2 linked regions of the Haloferula helveola genome follow. The protein of the gene in region 2 interacts with the protein of the main gene of each other region in a pairwise test. Links are inferred from orthologs where the notes say so. Each region holds a gene or a part of one and is shown on either strand. Other genes may lie near its edges.

Region 1 (7,285 bases), 1.2 Mb from region 2 along the record:
CTCATCCGCGTGATAAGGTTCGAACGCACCCGGCAACCGGATCTCCTCGACCGCGATTTCCCGAACCACGACATCTTCCTTTGCATGGATGGAGATCTCCTTTCGCATCCACGGCTTCTCTCCCTCCAGCCAGTAGCGAACCTGAAGATCCACCGGCAAGTCCGAACCCGAGAGCTTTGCGAGCACCTCTTTCCGACCTTCCGCCTTCGAGGAAACGAGCGATTCGACCTCGAAATCACCGGCCGTCAATCGGCGCTCCTTCCCGCTTCCGTCCGTGAGCGAGATTGCGAACTCGTCGCCTCCCGACTTCGTGTCCACTCCGAGGATTCGGTTGCCGAGAAGCTTCGTCCCGAGGGTGCCATCCGTAACGACGACTTCCCGTGACAGGAACCGGTTGCCCAGCACCACAGCCTCGTCGCCCAAAGCAACAGGCGCGCACGCGGTCACCAACAAGGCCCACCCCACCATCGTTCCTTTGACGGACTTCGAGCCTACTTTTAGAGCACAGCCGGTGGGACGGGGTGACAGCATCATTCTTGGGTTGGGTAGCGAATCAGACATGGGACGAAGCCCCGTCTAAACTCCCCAAAGGAGGTTCTTCTGTCACGAAACAGGTCGAAAAGCGCCCATATGAGCCAATTTTCAGCACGGAGGCTCCACACAAATCTTCGGGCAAATCACAGCCTCCCCTTCCCTTGCCCACTTCCTCAAGCCATTGGAAAACCTGGAACCGATTGTAAGTTCGCATCTCTCCCGGGCCGTGCTAGGAAGCTCGGCGACATGGACGTTTGGCACTATCTCGACAAAAGCAACCAGACCAAGCAGATCGTGGAAGAGGAGCTTCTTCCCTTGGTCAATTCCGGTGAAATCACTCCGCAGACGAATGTCTGGAAGACCGGTATGGCAAACTGGCAGCCGGCCGGAACGGTGCTGCCGCAGATCTTCGCCGACGTGCCAAGCAATCCTCCACCCATGCCCGCCGGCACCCCGCCGCCAGGCCAGCGAAGCCATGAGGTCGACTACGAATTGTTCGGAGACGACATGCAGATCGTCGAGGTCGAGCTGGATCCCGGCGAGACCGTCATCGCGGAAGCCGGTGCGATGAACTATCTTGAGGAGGACATCACCTTCGAAGCGAAAATGGGCGACGGTTCGGAGCCCAACCAAGGCATGATGGGCAAGCTGCTCTCGGTCGGAAAACGCGCGCTCACGGGCGAGTCGATCTTCATGACCCACTTCACGCACCATGGCTCCTCAGGCAAGCGGCGGGCAGCGTTCGCTGCACCCTATCCCGGGAAGATCATTCCCATGAACCTCGCCACAATGGGCGGTGGCGTCACCTGCCAGAAAGACGCGTTCCTTTGCGCGGCTTACGGCACCAAAGTCAGCATCGCGTTCAACCGCAAGCTCGGCGCCGGCTTCTTCGGGGGCGAGGGCTTCATCCTGCAGCGCCTCACCGGCGACGGCATGTGCTTCATCCACGCCGGCGGCACCATCATCAAACGGGAGCTCAAGGGCGAGACACTGCGGGTCGATACCGGCTGCCTGGTCGCGTTCACCGACGGCGTCCAGTACGACATCCAGCGCGCCGGCAACCTCAAGAGCATGTTCTTCGGGGGCGAAGGCCTGTTCCTCGCGACCTTGCGCGGACACGGCACGGTATGGCTTCAGAGCCTGCCGTTCTCCCGGCTCGCCGACCGCGTGCTGCAGAACGTCGGCAGCGGCGGCAAGGGCGAAGGCTCGGTCCTCGGAGGACTCGGAAATCTTCTCGACGGCGACTGATCAGGCCATCCCCGGAGGCGGAGGTGGCGTTCCCGCCGCCTCTCGCCCCTTGGCCAGCTTCCTCACGATCAGGACGAAGCAGCCGACCCCGACGACCAGCAGCGGGATTCCGATCATCGGACGGAACGCGATCCAGCTGATCGCGATCACCACGAAGCTGATCCCGAGCGAAAGCAACAGCGAGACCGCCGCACCTGCGGCTCCTACCAGCGAGCCGACGAACGGGATCACATCGGCAAGCACGGAGAGCGGCTTCAGCAGCATCGTGAAGCCGATGAACATCGCGAACACGCCCACGCCCCGGAGGATCCAGCGAAGCATCTTCGCCTTCGCCTCTTCCCCTTCGACCACCTGCTCGGCCGTGAGCAACCCGGGATAGAGGAGAAACTTGGTCTTCCCGTTCTTTGCGGTGTATTTGTCAAAGGAGTCACCCTTCTGGACGGCCATCACGCTCACATCATCCGGTCGGGTGATCCGGAAGGTCACGCGTTCATCCCCGACTTTCGGTTGCGACGGGACTCCCGTGTAGAACACGCCGTCCTCGATGCTCCCCGTCGTCGCGAAATCGTCGGGCAACTCGCTGAGGGTGTAGCGTTCGGACCAGTCCATCTGGGAAATGAGGCCGGAAGGCAGCATGAACGCTCCAAGCGTCACGTTCTCGGCCTGCGACGAACCGCTCGGAAACTTCTGCTTCCCGGTGTTGTCGTGACCCTTCTCCTTGAACCCGGAGGAATTGACCGGCCCGTCCACCCACTCTTTGCGGTAGCTGTAGGTCGTCACCGTCTCCTCGCCTCCACCGAGCTTCTTCTTGGTCTCGGTGTCCTTCTCCTCCACCCACTGGTAGATCTCGGACTCCCATGAGAGCCGCACCGCGGTTTCCTCGATCCCGAAGTCCATGTTGCCGACCACATCGTCCGTCATCGCCGGACCGTTGAGATGCACCAGCTTTCCCTCGTTCCCGGGACTCACTTCGGCGTTTGGAACCGTGATGACCTCTCGACCGATCTCATTGTTAGCCTGGATGTCACGGACCGCATTGCGCTCGTTCCACACCATGAGGATCAACGAGACGATGATGAGCACGATCCCGAACAGGATGCCCTTGATCGAATCCCCGATCCGCCCGAACCAGCTGGTGCTTGTGACTTCGGTTACTGCCATAGAAGCAAACCTAGGTTGCGACCGCTTCCGCGACCAAGCCCCAAGTTGGATCACCCCTCAAAGCAGATGCTCGCGGCACTTCTGCCGACCATCCGAGGCCCTGAAAAACCAAACGCGCCGGCAGATGCCGGCGCGCTGGTAGAGACTTGTTGTTTGGATCGAGTGTCAGGCCGGGGCACCGACGACGGTTCCGGGAAGCGGTCCGTCGTCGTCCTCTTCCTCGCTGCCGGATGACGTCGCCTTCTTGTGCTTCGGCTCCTCGTCCGGGAGCGACGGCGGCTTCGGCGAGTTCGGCGGATCCTTCATCTCGCCGTACTTGATCAGGTCTTCGATGTGGTGGGCATCGAGCGTTTCGAATTCGAGCAGCGCCTCGGCGATCAACTCCAGCTTGTCGCGCTTCTCGAGAATGATGCGCTTGGCCTCGGTATATGCCCGGTCGATGACCCGCTTGATCTCGGCATCGATCTTCTGAGCGGTCGCTTCGGAGTAGTTCCGCTGCTGCGAAATGTCGCGGGCGAGGAAGACCTCACCACCCTGACCGGCACCGTACTCGACCATACCGAGATCCTCACTCATGCCCCACTCGCAGACCATTTGGCGGGCGAGATGGGTCGCTTGGCGGATATCGCCGGAAGCACCGCTGGTCACATCACCGAAGATGATCTCTTCCGCGACGCGGCCACCCATGGTGACGATCAGTTGTTCGACGCCCTGGCGTTTGTGGAAGTGGTACTTGTCCTCCTTCGGCAGGTGGAAGGCTGCACCCAGATACGGGCCGCGCGGAATGATGGTCACCTTGTGGAGCGGGTCGACGTGCTCAAGCGTCGCGAGCAGCAGCGCGTGGCCCGCCTCGTGGTAGGCGGTGGTCTTCTTCTCCTCCTCGCTGAGCGCCAGGCTGCGGCGCTCGCGACCCCAGCGGACCTTGTCGCGGGCTTCCTCGAGTTCGGCGAGAGTGACCGCCTTCATGCCCTTACGGGCGGCGAGAAGCGCGGACTCGTTGATCAGGTTGGCCAACTCGGCACCGGAGAATCCCGGGGTGCCACGGGCGATCACGCTGAGCTCGGTTCCCGGAGCCAGTTTGATCTTCTTCGAGTGAACGGTGAGAATCTGCTCGCGGCCCTTCACGTCGGGAAGCGAAACGGTGACCTGCCGGTCGAAACGGCCGGGACGGAGCAGTGCCGGGTCGAGAACATCCGGACGGTTGGTCGCCGCGATGATGATCACACCTTCCTGCGTATCGAAGCCGTCCATCTCGACCAGCAACTGGTTGAGTGTCTGCTCGCGCTCGTCGTGACCGCCGCCAAGACCGTGGCCACGATGGCGACCGACGGCGTCGATCTCATCGATGAAGATCAGGCAGGGCGCGTGCTTCTTGCCCTGCTCGAACATGTCGCGGACGCGGGAGGCGCCGACGCCGACAAACATTTCGACGAAGTCGGAACCAGAGATTGAGAAGAAGGGAACATCCGCTTCGCCGGCAATCGCGCGGGCAAGAAGCGTCTTGCCGGTGCCGGGAGGACCGACCATCAGCACGCCCTTCGGAATCGATCCACCGAGCTTCTGGAACTTCCGCGGATCGCGGAGGAAATCGACGATCTCCCACAGTTCTTCCTTCGCTTCCTGAATCCCCGCAACGTCCTTGAAGGTCACTTTGTTGTGGTCGCGCGTCAGCATGCGGGCCTTCGATTTACCGAAGGACATCGCGCCTCGACCCGCCGCCTTCATCTGCTGGCGGAAGAGGAAGAAGAGAAGCAGCACGATCAGCAGGACCGGCAAGAAGGTCAGCAGGATCTTGCCGAAGATGTCGGCATTCTTGATGTAGAGCGCGTTGCCCTCCTTGAGGATGCGGTTGAGCTCCTCGCCCTGCACCACCATCGAGGTGTCGACGATGAACTGGCTCAGCTCTTTCGGATCAATATCCGCCACGGCCGGCAGCGGAGGAGCCTCGCGGAACTTACCGGCAAGGAGTGCGTCGCTCTCGGTGGTGTAGAGGGTCAGCTCGTCGGTGTCGGTCACCACGAGACCGCGCGCCATCATCCGGCGGAAATCGGTGGGCGTCAGGCTTTTGCCATCGAGATCCTCGGGAAGCGTCTCGACCGTGGAGCGCTGCGGCAGGTGGTCGCCGAGGGTGTCGAAGACGTCCTGCTCCTGCTGCGTCCGGCGGCTGAAGCTCACGAGGAAGTCATTGGTCGGCGCGTCGTCCGCGACCGGGTCGGGATCCGGGCGCAACCAGCCGATGATCTTGGCATCGAAACTTCCCTGATCCGTCTCAACCTTGAGGCGGTACTTCGGATTTGAGGTTTCGGTAATCACCAACCCCTGATCCCATTTTTCACGGAATTCGTTGTAATTGAGCGAGTTGGACTTCGGCGACATGCCGTCCTTGAAAAACGCGATTCCGAGAATCATCAGCGCGGCGCCGAGGAAAATGGCAAGACGCCAGTTGAACCCGGGTGGCTCGTTTTGGCCGCGTTGACCGCGAGGATCCTGCGGAGGACGGGATTGGGGCGATTCGGACATGATGGATGTGACAGGCGCCCCGTTTCGGGTCGCGGCAGAATTCTAGCACGCAACACGCCAAGGGGCAAAGGCGGGGGAGCCTAGCCCCGGCCCGGGGAAAGGAAACCCCATTTTTTCCGGCCGTTCTTGCCCTCGAGAATCGCATCGGGGAGCATCCGCCCGATGGCAGAACCGCCCGCCCGGAACCCCGAAACGTCCCGCCCGAAACGGCGGCAACGCCGGGATTGGCTGCCACCCCGGGCACGGGGCGCGACGAGCGGGCGCGTGCTCGGCATGATGGTCGATGCCTTCGCAGGATTCGCGACGCTCGACGGGCGGCTGGCCCCCGGCGAGGCGGACCTGATTCTCGACCTTTTGCGCAACGCCTTCCCCGAGGCCGACCACAGCTGGCTGGGCCGGCGGGTGCAACGGGCCGTGCGCGATCCGAAACCGCTGGCGACCACCGCGGCCGAGTTGCGCGAGGTCCTCGATGACCCGGAGAAGATGGCGGTCGGACTGCAACTCTACACGCTGGTGGACGCGGTCGGGCGCAGCGACCGGAGCCGCACGGCCTTCGAGGTCTTCATGCGGCGCCTCGGCCGCCCGGAGCATGCGCGGCAGATCCTCGATGAAATGGGAGGGCTTCCGATCGAGTCACCCGTGGGCTTCGAGCGCGTGATCTTTTCCCGGCGCCACAATGCCGACGTCCGTTTGCCGCTCGAGGCCGCGGAGCACGGATTCCGGGTTTACCGCGCCGCTGACCTCGTCCTCGTCCGGAATACCGGTAAGGCTCCGCTTTGGGTGCGCGGTCGGTCGCTGGAGCCAGGAAACTTTCTGCGGATGCGGACCCGGCAGCAACTGGTGGTGCCCGGATGGACCCTGACTTGCGAGGACCTGATTTTCTTCCTCAACGTCGCGCTGACCGGCAACCCCTCGACCATCTTCCTCGTCGGCACCGAAGACGGCTGGACCAGCGAGCGGGCGCGAAGCCGCCAGAGCACGGTGCGGATCCGCTTCGGCCTCCATGCCGAGGTCGAAGCTCTCAAGCCGACCGCCACCGTGGTGATCGGCCGCGGTCCCTTGCAGCCGGGCGCTCCGGTGATTTGCGATCACCACGATCGCCTCAGCGGCGAGAATGGCTTTTCCGCATCCCTCGACGCCCTGCGGCGCCGCGCGGCGGAGGCCGGCGGACGATTCCGCCTCAGCGCGGACCAGCGGGACTTCCGCATTTCGAACGATCCGTCGGTTCTCGAACGCGGCGATCTCCTGCTCAGCCCGGGTCTCGCGCCGCGGGTAGTCCTCCGTGTCCGTTTCGATCCGGAGAAAAGGACAGGCGACGTTTTCATCCGGGAGGCAGCAGGTCCGGTGCTGGCAGATGGCTCGCCGGTCCGAGCTTCAGCGCAACTCCGCGAAGGATCGGTCATCCGGATCTCGCGCACGCAGGCGCTGCGATGCCGGTTCAGCGAAGGCATCATCGACGAGGAAAGGAACCTGATCGAGATGCTCCGGGTCGAGGACCTGATCCACGACTTCGGCCCTGAAGCCCGCGCGCTGGACAACATCAGCTTCGAAGTCCGCCGCGGCGAGATGATGTGCATCATCGGACCGAGCGGCTGCGGCAAGAGCACGCTGCTTTCGATTCTCGCCGGGCACCGCAAGCCGAGCCGGGGACGCATCCGGCTGAACGAAGCGTCCCTCTACGAACACCGCGAAAGCCTCGTCCGCTTTGTCGCCAACATGCCCCAGGAGGAAGCGCTGAACCCCCAGCTCAGCGTGCGCGAGCACCTGCGGCACGCCACGGCGATCCGGCGTGCCGCCCTCCCGAAATCGGAAATCGACCGTC
Region 2 (7,053 bases):
TGCCCGTCTACCTGCTGATCTTTGTCGGCGCGGTGCTGAGGCGGGTCGGGCTGACCAAGAGGGAGCACGACGACGGGATCCTGCATCTGGTGTTCCACGTCATGTATCCCTGCTTCATCGTCGATAAGATCCTCGGCAGTGACAGTGTCCGGAATGTTTCATCGATCGCATGGGGGATCGGTATCGGGTTCGCGTTGACGGTGACCGGCTTTCTTATCGTCTGGCTCGGCGCCGGACTGCTGCGCTACGAGAAAGGTTCCGGCAAGCGGACCTTCACCCTCACCGCCGGGGTTCAGAACTTCGGTTACACCGCGATCCCGGTCGTCGAGCAGCTGTGGGTGGGTGGCGGCGCCATCGCGATGCTGTTCGTCCACAATCTCGGAGTCGAACTGGCGATCTGGTCGGTCGGCGTGATGCTCATTTCCGGGCAGCGCGAGATTCCGTGGAAACGTCTGATCAACGGGCCGATGTGTGCGGTGGCGATCGGCTTGATTCTGGTTGCGCTTGATTGGGACGGCATGCGGACGGTTCCGGCGACAGGCCTGGAAGAGCCGGGAGTGCTACGCCGGACGATGAGTTGGCTTGGCGCCGGGGCTTTTCCGGTGGCGATCTTCGTGACGGGCGCGGTGGTGATGGACCTGATCGGCCGAGAGCGACCGTCGTGGCGGGCGACTGTGGGCGGTGTTGTGTTCCGGCTCGCCCTGCTGCCCGCGGTGATCCTGAGCGCCGCGAAGTTCCTGCCGGCCCCGATCGAGCTCAAGCAGGTGCTGATCGTCCAGGCGGCGATGCCGGCGGCGATGACTCCGATCCTTCTGGCGAAGCTCTACGGAGGACGTCCGGCGGTGGCGGTCGAGGTCGTCGTCGCCACCACGATCGTCAGCCTGATCACCTTGCCGGTGGTGCTGCTGATCGGCCGCAGCTGGCTGGGATTCGTCGATTAGGGGATCGAGTCGATCAAGGCTCCGGCGAGCCGACGGCGTCGGTCATCGGAAGTGCCTCAGCGTCCTTCAGCAGTTTGAACAGCTCGCTGTCGGTCGAAAGTACCAGAGTGGTGCCCGAATCGAGAACCTCCTCGTAGACTTCGAGGGTCCGCACGAAATTGTAGAGTTCGGCTGCCTCGGGCGTTTGATTGTAGGCCTCGGCATAGATCCGGGTCGCCTTCGCGTCGGCATCGCCCTGGATGCTCTGGACCTTGCGGTAGGCTTCCGACTTGATCTCGCGCAGGTCCCTTTCCATGCCGCCGATGATCTTGGCCGCCTCGCCTTGGCCTTCGGAACGGAAGCGTTCCGCAATCTGAAGTCGCTCCGAAATCATCCGGTCGAAAATCCGTTGCTGGACCGAGCGGTTGTAGTTGATGCGCTTGAAGCGCACGTCGAGCAGTTCGATGCCGAACTCCAGGAGCTTCGGTGCTGCCGCCCCTAGGATCTCCTTCTCCATCGTAGAGCGACCCTTGCTGATCGGCTTGAGAACCCCGACGTTTCCGCTGAGATCCGCTTCCGCAAGGGCTTCGTCGATCTCGACCTCGCGGTTCTTGGTGGTGCGGACGACTTCGATCAGTTCGTTGCGCGCGATCGTGTTGCGGGTTTCGGATCCGAGAATGTCATCGAGGCGCGACTGGGCCGATCTCTCGTCGCGGAGACGCTGAAAGTACTTGAGAGGGTCCGAAATGCGCCACCGCCCGAAGGTGTCGACCAGGATGTAGGTCTTGTCCTTGGTCGGCATCTCGGTGGGGGTGCCGTCCCACTCCAGCACCCGCTTGTCGATGCGGTTGACCTTCTGGACAAAGGGCATCTTGAAATTCAGTCCGGCGCTGGTGACCGGCTCGCCGACCGGCTTGCCGAACTGGGTGATGATGGCCTGCTCGGTTTCCGCGACGCGGTAGAGCGCGGACGGAAGCACGATCACCGCGACCGCGAGGATCAGAATGGCGAGGAAGCCCTTGAGAGCGTTTTTGGGAATCTGGCTCATCGTGGGGTGGGGGTTCGGTCGAGATTCAGAAGTGGCAGGAGTTGTTTGGCGTCCTCGTCCAGAATGATCTTGTTGCCAAGGGCAGGCACGACCTTCGCCATGGTCTCGAGATAGAGGCGCTGGCGGGTGATGGTCGGGGCTTTCGTAAACTCGGCATAGAGCGCGTTGAACCGGGCCGCGTCACCTTCGGCTTCATTGACCCGCTGGATCGCGTAGCCTTCCGCGTCACTGATGCTCCGGTCCGCCTCGCCGCGGGCCTTGGGGACCTCCCGGTTGTACTCACCGTTCGCCTTGTTGATCAGTTCCTCCCGCTGCTGCTGGGCGTTGTTGACCTCGTTGAACGAAGATTGGACGTCACGGGGTGGATCGACGTTCTTCAACTGGACCTGGTTGATGCGCAGTCCCATCTCGTAGCGGTTCACGAGTTCCTGGAGTTTCAGCAGCACTTCGGCCTCGATCGCCTGACGTCCGACTGTCAGCACTTCGTCAACGGTGCGGTCACCCACGGCTTCGCGCATGATCGACTCGGATGCGTCGCGCAGCGTTTCGTCGGGATTGCGGACATTGAACAGATACTCGGTCGGGTTCTGGATGCGATACTGGACGACCCATTCGATCAACGCCGCGTTCAGGTCGCCTGTGACCATCTGCTTTTCCGCCTGTTGTTCCGGAGCCGACTTGCGGAATTGGCTCGGGTTGCTCGCGCCCTGGGTGCCGAATCCGAACTCCTGCTTTTGCTGGCGCTCGACCGCCACCTTTTGCACCCGGTCGATGCCGAACGGCAGTTTGAAGCGGAGACCCGGATCATGCGTGGACTGGAATTTCCCGAAACGGGTCACCACTCCGACTTCCTCGGCCTCCACCGTGTAGAATGAACTCCAGACTCCGATCAGCAGCACGAGGACAAGCGGGACGAAGAGCAGCAGCTTCGGCGAAAACGGCAGCTTGGGCAGTTCCGGAAACTGGGGCATTTGGGGTTGCCGCTGCGGCGGCAGGTCGGGCGGGCCGAAGGAGTCGTTCATCAGATCGTAGGGAAACTGGCGGAGAAACGTGGGGTAGGGTTGGGGGTCCGGCCAGTAGAATCCGGGTTAGATTTTCCGATCGCGCCGGCCGGTACGGAAAAGCGGCACTCCCGATTGGAAGTGCCGCTTGAAAAGTCGGAGTGAATCGCGCTGTGGGCGGGATCAGTTGCGATAGCCGCCACGTCCGCCGCCACCGCCGCCGCGATCTTCGCGGGGCCGGGCTTCGTTGACCCGGAGGTCACGGCCGAGGAACTCGGTGCCGTCGAGAGCCTTGATGGCGTCGACCATGGCCGACTTCGATCCCATCGTGACGAAGGCGAAGCCGCGCGGGCGGCCGCTGTCACGGTCGGTCGGGAGATGGACGTCGGTCACTTCTCCGTATTGGGCGAAGAGTTCGGTGATGTCCTGGGAAGTCGCGTCCCAGGACAGATTGCCTACATACATTTTCATATCATTGGTCGGATTCCGCGAGACGCTGTCGTCTTGGCTGTTCCCGAGAACCGGGTTTCAGATCACCACCGAATATGAAAAGACGCCTGGCAATGCTCCATACCTTGAACATGCCAAAGCGCGGACCGGAGGCCGCTTTACGGGGTAATGAGGCACGCTGGCAAGAAGAACCGGAAAATACGTCAGGCCGGACGCCCCGGGATCGGTGGCGGCCATTCACTGTGCCGGGAGTGTGGTTTCGGTCTCGGTGATTCAGTGCGCGCTTGGTAAGTTCCTGTCATGCGGGCTCTGCTTTCCATGCTTTCAATGCTCTCGGTCGGCCTCCATGCGGACGATCTCTGGGTTCTGAGCGATGAGTTCGACAACGCCGCAACTCTGGCCAACTGGCAGGACCTCGGGGTGCTCGAAGGGTGGGAAACCCCGTCCTTCGAACTGGCGGACATCGATGCGACCGAGCCCGGGCGCTTCCATGTCGTTCCCGGTCCGCTGACGTGGTTCGCGAACTTTCGCGGTCTGCTGCTCTTCAAGGAAGTGACCGGCGACTTTGTCGTGACCACGCGGGTTCGCGTATTGAGCCGGCACAATCCTGGCGATCCGACCGAAGTGCCGAACCGTTCGTTTTCGCTGACCGGCATCTTCGCGCACGCGCCGCGTGCCATCAGCCAGGCGGCGCCTGATCCCTACACGGTGACGCCCGTCTGGCCGCCCGGGGATTTTGGCAGCGACTATGTGCCGAATACCGAGAACTACATTTTCCTGAGCTACGGCTCCGCGGGGAACCCGGGCACCCGGCAGTTCGAAATCAAGGCGACGCGGAACAGCGACTCGCGCCTCTACTACAACTCGACCGGAATCGACCAGAGCGAGACCGAGGCTTGGCTGCAGATGGTGCGGGTGGGCGACACGGTGGTTTGTCTTCGAAAGCATGCAGAAGCAGGACCTTGGTATGTCGAGAACCGCTATCCCAATCCCGACCATCCGTTTCCGGAATTCGGCGAGACCCTTCAGGTGGGCATCACCGCCTACACGGACTGGGAGACGGCGAATCCCTACCTGGGAACCATCCAGAGCCAGTATCACTTCAACTACGCGCCTCCCGGTACCGGCATGCCGGACCTGATTTCGCAGGCGGACTACTATCGCTTCCGTCGTCCGGATCCCTTGCTGACGGAGGCGGTGCTCCAGGGGATGAGCGTAAGCTACGACCCGGCGACGAACCTGACGGCCGATCCGCCGGTATTGCTTTCGGCCTCCGCCGCCGCGGCGCCCTATCTCGGCGATCAGGCCAACCTCGCCTACGACCCGTTCGGCGAGTGGCAGGTCGCGGAGTTCGGGCCCGATGCGGACCAGCCATTCGCCGGACCGGAGGTCGATGTGGAAGGAGACGGCCTCGCCAATCTCCTGGAGTTCATTCTCGGAGGCGATGCGGACGAGTCGTCCGTCGAGCTGCTCCCGTCGGCCCAGTGGCTTGCTGACGAGATCGTGTTCTCCTTCGTCCCGGCGATCGATCACGGCGCGCGCCTGGAGGTCGAGTTCTCCGAGACGCTCGGCCTCTGGCAAACGGTCGCGTCCCGGCCGCTGCGGGGAGGGGCCTGGGAGGTGGCGATGCCCGGAGCATCCGTCCAACTGGTGGATGACGAGGTCAGGGTCACGATTCCATCGGCATCGGCGAGCGGCTTCGTCCGGCTCGAAGGGGACCTTATGGAGCCCTGAACCGGGACCCGACAAAGGGGCGGCAATATCCTTTTCGTCCGTCGGAGGGGCTGCTAGGACGTCCCTCAACCCATGGATAAAACTGATTTGCCCTCGGAAGAGGCGAAGCGTCGATATTGGAGAGCGAACCTGAGCTGGCTGGCCGGGTTGCTCGTGGTCTGGTTCGCGGTGTCATACGGATGTGGGATTTTGTTCCGCGAGAAGCTTGATGAGGTTCCTCTTCCCGGGACGGGCTTCAAACTGGGATTCTGGTTCGCCCAGCAGGGAAGCATCTACGTCTTCCTTGTGCTGATCGGCGTCTACGTCGTGGTGATGAACCGGCTGGATCGACAGCTTCTCGGAGGAAACGCGGACTAAAGGACCGATGGACGTCAGGCTCTGGACCTACCTGCTGGTGGGGGCGACCTTCGCCCTCTATATCGGAATCGCGATCTGGTCGCGCGCGGGATCGACCAAGGATTTCTACGTCGCCGGTGGCGGAGTCCCGAGTGTTGCGAACGGCATGGCCACGGCGGCCGACTGGATGAGCGCCGCTTCGTTCATCTCGATGGCCGGGATCATCTCGTTCGCCGGTTACGACGGGTCGGTCTACCTGATGGGCTGGACCGGTGGCTACGTGTTGCTGGCGCTACTGTTGGCGCCGTACTTGAGACGTTTCGGCAAATTTACGGTACCGGACTTCATTGGAGACCGTTACTACTCGAAATTCGCGCGCTTCGTTGCCGTCGTCTGTGCGATCTTCGTTTCCTTCACCTACGTCGCCGGACAGATGCGCGGTGTCGGTGTGGTGTTTTCCCGGTTCCTCGAGGTCGAGGTGAATACGGGGGTGATCATCGGGATGGTCATCGTGCTCTTCTACGCCGTTCTCGGAGGCATGAAGGGGATCACCTACACGCAGGTGGCCCAATACTGCGTGCTGATCTTCGCCTTCATGGTTCCGGCGATCTTCCTCTCGTTCCAGATCAGTGGGAATCCCGTCCCGCAGATCGGGATGGGTGGCGAGTACCAAGGTGAGGGAGTGAGTGTGCTCGACAAGCTCGACGGCCTGAGTCGCGAGCTGGGCTTCGACGCCTACACCGATGGCAAGAAGAGCGTGCTCGACGTCTTTTGCATCACCGCCGCCCTGATGTGCGGCACCGCGGGCCTTCCGCACGTGATCGTCCGCTTCTACACCGTGAAGAAGGCCTCTGCCGCGCGGACCTCCGCGCTCTGGGCGCTTCTTTTCATCGCGATTCTCTACACCACCGCGCCCGCGGTTGCGGTCTTCGCCCGGATCAACCTGCTCAAGACCGTCAGCGAGACATCCTACTCGGAGATCCCCGACTGGTTCAGGAACTGGGAGGACTCGGGATTGATCGCATGGGTCGACAAGAACGGCGACGGCAAGATCCAGTATCTGGGTGACGGCGCCGCCCTCGGCAGCATGCCCGGTGATCCGAAGTTCAATCCGACGTTTCGCAGCGATGACTCCGGGGAGCCTATACGCGGAACATCCGGTGAGCGGCTGCTGGACAATCCACCGACATCGGCAGCGAACGAGCTCTACATCGACCGGGACATCATGGTCCTCGCGAACCCTGAGATCGGCCAGTTGCCGGACTGGGTCATCGCGCTGGTGGCCGCCGGTGGACTGGCGGCGGCCCTGTCGACCGCTGCCGGCCTGTTGCTCGTGATTTCGACTTCGGTCGCCCACGACTTGGTGAAAAAGACCTTCGTTCCCGATTTGACCGAGAAATCGGAGCTGATCCTTGCCCGCGTGGCGGCAGGCGCCGCCGTGGTGGTGGCCGGCTACTTCGGGGTGAATCCTCCGGGATTCGTCGCGCAGGTGGTGGCCTTCGCCTTCGGCTTGGCCGCTTCCTCGTTCTTCCCGGCGATCATTCTCGGGATCTTCACGAAGCGG

The links.
Region 1: the proteins of hflK (region 2) and ftsH interact in binary tests that used the Escherichia coli proteins (3 or more experiments, as listed by UniProt). The link is inferred for Haloferula helveola from one-to-one orthologs.

What each region holds. Positions count from the first base shown.
Region 1 is NZ_AP024702.1:4,427,887-4,435,171, reverse strand. Bases 2,787-5,836 are described here. They hold ftsH (ATP-dependent zinc metalloprotease FtsH), read right to left. Parts: upstream 5,464-5,836; coding sequence 3,109-5,463; downstream 2,787-3,108. Other genes in these bases: HAHE_RS16670 (ATP-binding cassette domain-containing protein), read left to right, coding at 5,626-5,836; HAHE_RS16680 (TMEM43 family protein), read right to left, coding at 2,787-2,943. Outside these bases: HAHE_RS16695 (hypothetical protein), read right to left, coding at 1-423; HAHE_RS16685 (TIGR00266 family protein), read left to right, coding at 973-1,782; more of HAHE_RS16680, read right to left, coding at 1,783-2,786; more of HAHE_RS16670, read left to right, coding at 5,837-7,285. UniProt on the Escherichia coli protein: Acts as a processive, ATP-dependent zinc metallopeptidase for both cytoplasmic and membrane proteins. Plays a role in the quality control of integral membrane proteins.
Region 2 is NZ_AP024702.1:5,615,958-5,623,010, reverse strand. The notes cover bases 978-3,795. They hold hflK (FtsH protease activity modulator HflK), read right to left. Parts: upstream 2,991-3,795; coding sequence 1,965-2,990; downstream 978-1,964. Other genes in these bases: HAHE_RS21445 (hypothetical protein), read left to right, coding at 3,720-3,795; HAHE_RS21450 (RNA-binding protein), read right to left, coding at 3,153-3,440; hflC (protease modulator HflC), read right to left, coding at 978-1,968. In the rest of the region: HAHE_RS21465 (AEC family transporter), read left to right, coding at 1-941; more of hflC, read right to left, coding at 955-977; more of HAHE_RS21445, read left to right, coding at 3,796-5,153; HAHE_RS21440 (DUF4212 domain-containing protein), read left to right, coding at 5,226-5,510; HAHE_RS21435 (sodium:solute symporter family protein), read left to right, coding at 5,518-7,053.